2 regions of the Streptomyces sp. NPDC016562 genome follow, and region 1 is predicted to be linked to the other one. Evidence: riboswitches for the same ligand, from Rfam matches in the RefSeq annotation. Region 1 holds a riboswitch; the other holds the start of a gene.
The links. A riboswitch is a leader RNA that binds a small molecule or an ion and turns the genes downstream of it on or off. The one in region 1 is predicted to bind cyclic di-AMP.
Positions count from the first base shown of each region.

Region 2: another riboswitch for cyclic di-AMP. It lies ahead of ACF059_RS08555 (M23 family metallopeptidase); the one in region 1 lies ahead of ACF059_RS11580 (peptidoglycan DD-metalloendopeptidase family protein).

Region 1 is NZ_JBIBRZ010000002.1:836,596-839,811, forward strand. It holds gene ACF059_RS11570 (aspartate aminotransferase family protein) at 1-644, shown strand, start outside; gene ACF059_RS11575 (tyrosine-protein phosphatase) at 672-1,463, opposite strand; cyclic di-AMP (ydaO/yuaA leader) riboswitch at 1,769-1,975, shown strand; gene ACF059_RS11580 (peptidoglycan DD-metalloendopeptidase family protein) at 1,981-2,943, shown strand; gene ACF059_RS11585 (SGNH/GDSL hydrolase family protein) at 3,105-3,216, shown strand, end outside.
Region 2 is NZ_JBIBRZ010000002.1:119,117-122,332, reverse strand. It holds gene ACF059_RS08560 (GntR family transcriptional regulator) at 1-267, opposite strand, end outside; gene ACF059_RS08555 (M23 family metallopeptidase) at 463-1,263, opposite strand; cyclic di-AMP (ydaO/yuaA leader) riboswitch at 1,276-1,435, opposite strand; gene ACF059_RS08550 (M16 family metallopeptidase) at 1,697-3,064, opposite strand; gene ACF059_RS08545 (M16 family metallopeptidase) at 3,085-3,216, opposite strand, start outside.

The DNA of each region.
Region 1 (3,216 bases):
TCTACGCCTACCAGCACGAGCCGGGCGTGGAGCCGGACCTGGTCTGCGTCGCCAAGGCGCTGTCGGGCGGCTACGTGCCCGTCGGTGCGACCCTGGGCAAGGACTGGATCTTCAAGAAGGTCTACTCGTCCATGGACCGGGTGCTCGTGCACTCCGCGAGCTTCGGCTCCAACGCGCAGGCGATGGCGGCCGGGCTGGCCGTGCTGTCGGTCATGGAGGACGAGGAGATCGTCGCCCACTCCAGGGCCATGGGCGACCTCCTGCGCGGGCGGCTGGCGGCGCTCGTGGACGAGTACGAGCTGCTGCACGAGGTGCGCGGACGCGGCCTGATGATCGGCATCGAATTCGGCCGGCCGTCCTCGCTGGGGCTCCGCAGCCGCTGGACGATGCTCCAAGCGGCACGCAAGGGGCTGTTCGCGCAGATGGTCGTCGTGCCGCTGCTCCAGAAGCACCGCATCCTCACCCAGGTCTCCGGGGACCAGTTGGAGGTGATCAAGCTGATTCCGCCCCTGATCGTGGACGAGCAGGACGTCGACCGGTTCGTCGGCGCCTTCCGTGAGGTGATGGACGAGGCGCACGGCGGGTCCGGGCTGATGTGGGACTTCGGCAGGACGCTCGTGAAGCAGGCGGTCGCCAACCGCTGACCGCCTGCTTGAGCGCAGATCATCAGATCAGTCGAGCAGCTGCTCGCGGAGGCGGTCCAGGGTCTCGGGCGTGAGCCCGAGGCCCTGCGACAGGTAGCGGTCCACACCGCCCCAGGCCTCGTCGATGGTCTCGAAGGCCGCGAGCAGGTACTCGGCGCGGGCGTCGAAGAGCGGGGCCAGCAGCTCCATCACCTCGGGGGAGCGGGACCCGGAGGACCCGTCGCCGCGCCGGACCCGGTAGCGGCGGTGCGGGGCGTTCGACTCCAGGTAGTCCGCGACGATCGCCTCGCGCTCGACGCGCAGTGCGAGCAGGGTGACGGCGATCGACAGGCCCGCCCGGTCCTTGCCGGCGGCGCAGTGCATGAGGGCCGGGACGCTGTCCTCGGCGAGGGCGTGCAGGACGCGGCTGTGCTCGGCGGTCCGGTGCTTGATCATCACGCGGTACGACTGGGTCATCCGCGCCGCGGCCTGCCCGTCGCCGAGGACCGCGCGGAGCTGGTCGAGGTCGCCGTCGCGGACCATCTTCCAGAACTCGCGGCCGTCGGCCGGATCCGAGAGCGGGATGTTGACGTTCCGCACCCCCGGCAGGTCCACGTCCGGGCCCTCCAGCGCGTGGTCGGCGTTGTTGCGGAAGTCGAAGACGGTGTGGAGTCCGAGCGAGCCGAGGAATTCTGTATCGGTTTCCGTGGCATGGGCGAGATGTCCACTTCGGAACAGTCGCCCCGCCTTGACCCTTCGCCCGTCGGAGGTCGGCAATCCGCCCACATCGCGGAAATTGCGCACTCCGGACAACTCCGGCTCCTGTATCTGCTGGGTCAAGGGAACTCCTCCGCTTCGTCGCGCCGACTGGATGCTCGCCGGCTGGGGTGCTCTGTCCGAATTACACTACTTGGCGATAACTTGCCATCAGCGGAGGCGAGATCGGCCGCGTCCCCGTGAGCCAGATCATACGGTGACCGTGAGTGCCTGATCGCTAAAGCCGAATGACCGCGTCGGAGCGGTTGTTGGCGGGGCGGAATGGACGGAGGGTGACCGGAATTCCGGCGGTCCCTCATCCCTGTTATTCCGTCAGGGAATTCATGGCTTGTTCCGCGTGGCCCTTTGGGATTACGTTCGCGACCGATCCGGGTGGATCGCCGAATCCTGCCGCCGCCCGGAAACCGCACCCGACTATTCACGCGCGGCAGGAGCGGGGGAACCAGGTAAGCCGCTGTCCCGGATCTTCGGACCCGGGACGGCTTGGGGTGAAGCCGTACATGGTCCGTTCATGTGCGGCCGGACATCTCCAGTCCGAACCCGACAGCTCACCTCGCAGGCACCGGAGAGGAAATGCGCCATGCCTGCAAAGGGTAAGCACCGCCGTCCCAAGTCCCTCTCGATATCGCGCGGTTTCGCCGTCGCCGGCACCGGTGGCGCGGCTCTCGCGCTGCCGCTGATGGGCGCCGCCGGTGCTCAGGCCGCCGGCGCTCCGGCCGCCGCCACGACGACCGCCGTCACCGCCGTGACCGCAGGGGCGCCCGTCGCGGCACCGCAGGTTCCGGTCTCGCCGCAGGCCGCGGCCGCCGCGCCGGGCGTGTACACGGTCGTCCCGGGCGACTGCCTCTCCGTGATCGCCGCCGAGCGCCACCTGCCGGGCGGCTGGGAGCAGCTCTACGCCGACAACCGTGAGGCGGTCGGCAGCGACCCGTCGCTGATCCACCCGGGCCTGAAGCTTCACCTCGGCGGTGCGGGCGACGCGGCCGCGGCCGCCCCCGCCCCGAAGGCCCCCGCGAAGCCCGCGTCGAAGCCGGCCACCAAGCCGGTGTCGAAGCCCGCTCCCGAGCGGGCCGCCAAGCCCGCCCCGGCGCAGCAGGAGACCGCCCCCGAGGCGCCGGCCGCGCAGCCGCAGTCCGCCTCCTCCTTCGTGGCGCCGGTGAGCGGCGGGATCTCCACCCAGTACAAGGTCGCGGGCAGCATGTGGTCCTCCGGCTACCACACCGGCGTGGACTTCATCGCGAGCTCCGGCACCACCGTCAAGGCGGTCGGCGCGGGCACCGTGGTCTCCGCGGGCTGGGCCGGCGCGTACGGCAACGAGGTCATCATCCGCCACGCCGACGGCAACTACTCCCAGTACGGCCACCTTTCCCAGCTCTCCGTCACGGCCGGCCAGAGCGTCACGGCGGGCCAGAGCATCGGCCTCTCGGGCTCCACCGGCAATTCGACCGGCCCCCACCTCCACTTCGAGATCCGTACGGGCCCCTCCTACGGCTCCGACATCGACCCCATCGCCTACCTCCGCTCGAAGGGCGCCAGCCTCTGACGGCAGCCGCCACCGCGGCACGGACGCACAGGAGGCCGGGACCCGAGGGGGGTCCCGGCCTCGTGTGTACCTATTCCTTAACCCCCGGGTGGTATAGATCACGGCCCGTCAACCCCTCATTACGTTGGCGTAGGTTGGTAGCGGGAGTGAAGGATGGACCCGTGGCAGCGACGACGACGAAACTCAAGACCATCGGCTCGTACGCGGCGATCGGGGACAGCTTCACCGAGGGCGTGGGGGACCCGGGACCCGGGGATTCATTTCTCGGCTGGG
Region 2 (3,216 bases), 720 kb from region 1:
CGCCGCCAGGGGCTCCAGGAGCATCCGCAGCTCCAGCAGGTCGGCCGCCTCCTGCTCGGTCGGCTCGGCGACGCAGGCCCCCGCGTGGCGCCGCGTCGTCACGAACCCCTCGGACTCCAGGGTCCGCAGCGCCTCGCGGACCGGGACGCGCGAGACTCCGTACCGGCGGGCCAGCACCTCCTCGGTCAGCCGACTCCCCGGTTCGAAGACACCGGAGACGATGTCATCGCGGATTGCTGTGCATACTGCGTGCGCAGGAATACGCAAGACCGAACCTCCGCCTATTTCCGACTGCCAGCCTCAATGCGCGCACGTGCGCGTGCTGCGACTCTATTGCAACACACGATCATTTCCGAGAGCGGCCGGAAATACGAAACATTCACAGGGGGCGGATCCGGGCGGACACACGAAGACCCCGGCTCGGGGAGCCGGGGTCTTCGGTGAAAGGTGCGGGACGACGGATCAGAGATCGACGCCGTGCGAACGCATGTAGGCGATCGGGTCGATGTCCGAGCCGTACTGCGAGCCGGTGCGGGCCTCGAAGTGCAGGTGCGGGCCGCTGGAGTTGCCGGTGGAGCCCGACAGGCCGATCACCTGGCCGGCGGTGACCTGCTGGCCGACGGAGACGCTCAGCGAGTTCATGTGCCCGTACTGCGTGTAGGTGCCGTCGTTGTGCTTGATCACGACGTTGTTGCCGTACGCGCCGCCCCAGCCCGCCTCGACCACGACACCGACGCCCACCGCGTGGACCGAGGTGCCGGAGGAGGCGTGCAGGTCGATGCCGGTGTGGCTGCCGGAGGACCACATGCCGCCGCCCGCGTGGTACTGCGTGCTCACGTACGAGCCCTCGATCGGGGCGACGAAGGTGTTGAGGCGCTTGCGCTCCTCCTCGCGGGCCGCGCGCTCGGCGGCCTCGCGCTCGGCCTTCGCCTTGGCCTCGGCGAGGCGCTTGGCCTCGGCGGCCCGCTGCTTGGCGTCGGCCTCGGCCTGCGCCTTGGCGGCGGCGTGGTCGGCGGCGCGCTGCTGGGACGCGGCCTGGTCCGCGATGTCACCCGCGAGGTCCTCGGCGACGACGACGGCGCCCAGCCCGTTCTCCGGGGCGGAGCTGCTGTGGTTGTCCGCGGCGAAGGCCGGGGCGGCGAGGGAGCCGACGACGCCCGTGGTGGCGATCGCGGCGATGCCGGCGTAACCGGCGGTCTTACGGCTCAGGCGGCTGGATCCGCGGTGCTTGCCGGAACCAGCGGGACGACTGCCAAACGCCATGGAGGGTTGGATCCTTTCCTTCCTTCTCGCCTACCGGGTTAGCTGACGGGTTCGGAGCAGGAAGGTCTCCTACGGGCCTCCTCTGGCGAGGCGGCCCGATTCACCCCAGGGACACATGTGGGTCCCCGGCTCCCCAGGCTCGCGCCTGACGGGGACTCGGCGATCGCTGTCCGGTGCCGCGGGTGCGGCGGGCACAACTGACGGACAGCACGGACGACGCTAGGCGGATCATCAGTCAATCGCCAAACAGACGCGGCTTTTTGTTGCGTACGCCACACCACATAAAAGCAACCTCACCACCAAACGGACAAAAGGGCTCTGGCGGGATAAGTCCCGCCAGAGCCCCTCGCACCTGAGACACCGATCGCCCGATGAGGCGTCAGCCGACGGTCAGGTGGCCGTCGTCAGGTCGTCAGCCGCCGTCGTCAGGTCGTCAGTCGGTGACGACGGTGACCTCGCCGATCCCGAGTGCCCGTACCGGCTCCTCGATCTGCGCCGCGTCGCCCACCAGGATGGTGACCAGCCGGTCCGCCGGGAAGGCCTTCACGACCGCCGAAGTCGCCTCCACCGTGCCGGTTTCGGCCAGCTGTGCGTACAACTGGGCCTGGTAGTCGTCCGGCAGCTCCTGCTCCACCTGGTCGGCGAGCGTGCCGGCCACCGAGGCGGCCGTCTCGAACTTCAGCGGGGCCACGCCCACCAAGTTCTGCACGGCGACGTCCCGTTCGGCGTCGGTCAGACCGCCCTCCGCGAGGGTGCGCAGCACCGTCCAGAGGTCCTCCAGCGCCGGTCCGGTGTTCGGGGTGTCCACCGAGCCGCTGATGGCGAGCATCGAGGCGCCCTTGCCGTCGGCCGTGGAGCGCAGCACCTGGGCGAAGGCGCGCACGCCGTAGGTGTACCCCTTCTCCTCGCGCAGCACCGCGTCCAGGCGGGAGGTGAGGGTGCCGCCCAGGCAGTACGTACCGAGCACCTGCGCCGCCCAGACGCGGTCGTGCCGGTCCGGGCCGATGCGGCCGATCAGCAGCTGGGTCTGGACCGAGCCGGGCCGGTCCACGATGACCACCCTGCCGGTGTCGTCGGCGGTCACGGACGGCGCCGGGAGCGGTTCGGCGGTGCCGCCCGTCCAGCTGCCGAGGGTGTCCGCCAGGACGGCGTCGAGGTCGATGCCGGTCAGGTCGCCGACGACCACGGCCGTGGCGGTGGCGGGGCGTACGTGGGCCTCGTAGAAGGCGCGCACGGCCGCGGAGTCGATGCGGGCGACCGTCTCCTCGGTGCCCTGCCGCGGGCGGGACATCCGCAGGGACGCCGGGAAGAGCTCCTTGGAGAGCTGCTTGGCGGCGCGCCGCTGGGGGTTGGCCAGCTCGTGCGGGATCTCGTCGAGCCGGTTGCGCACCAGCCGGTCGATCTCGGCGTCGGCGAAGGCGGGGGCGGCGAGTGCCTCGGAGAGCAGGCCCAGCGCCTTGGGCAGCCGGGACGCCGGGACCTCCAGGGAGACCCGGATGCCCGGGTGGTCGGCGTGCGCGTCGAGGGTGGCGCCGCAGCGCTCCAGCTCGGCCGCGAACTCCTCGGCGGAGTGCTTGTCGGTGCCCTCGGAGAACGCGCGCGCCATGATGGTCGACACGCCGTCCAGGCCCTCGGGTTCGGCGTCCAGCGGGGCGGCGAGGTTGATCTCGACCGCGATCACCTGCTGGCCCGGCCGGTGGCAGGTCAGCAGGGTCAGCCCGTTGGACAGCACCGTGCGGTCCGGGGCCGGGAAGGCCCACGGCTGCGGTTCGCCGGCCTGCGGGCGCGGGTGGAAGGTCATCGTGACGGCTGCGGTCTCGCTCACTGCTCCGCCCCCTCGTTCTCGTCGCTCTCGCCGGACTGCGCGCCCTGGCCGGACTCGTCGTCCCCGTCGGTCTCCTCGGCCGCGATCGGCTCGTAGACGAGCACCGCGCGGTTGTCGGGGCGCAGCCG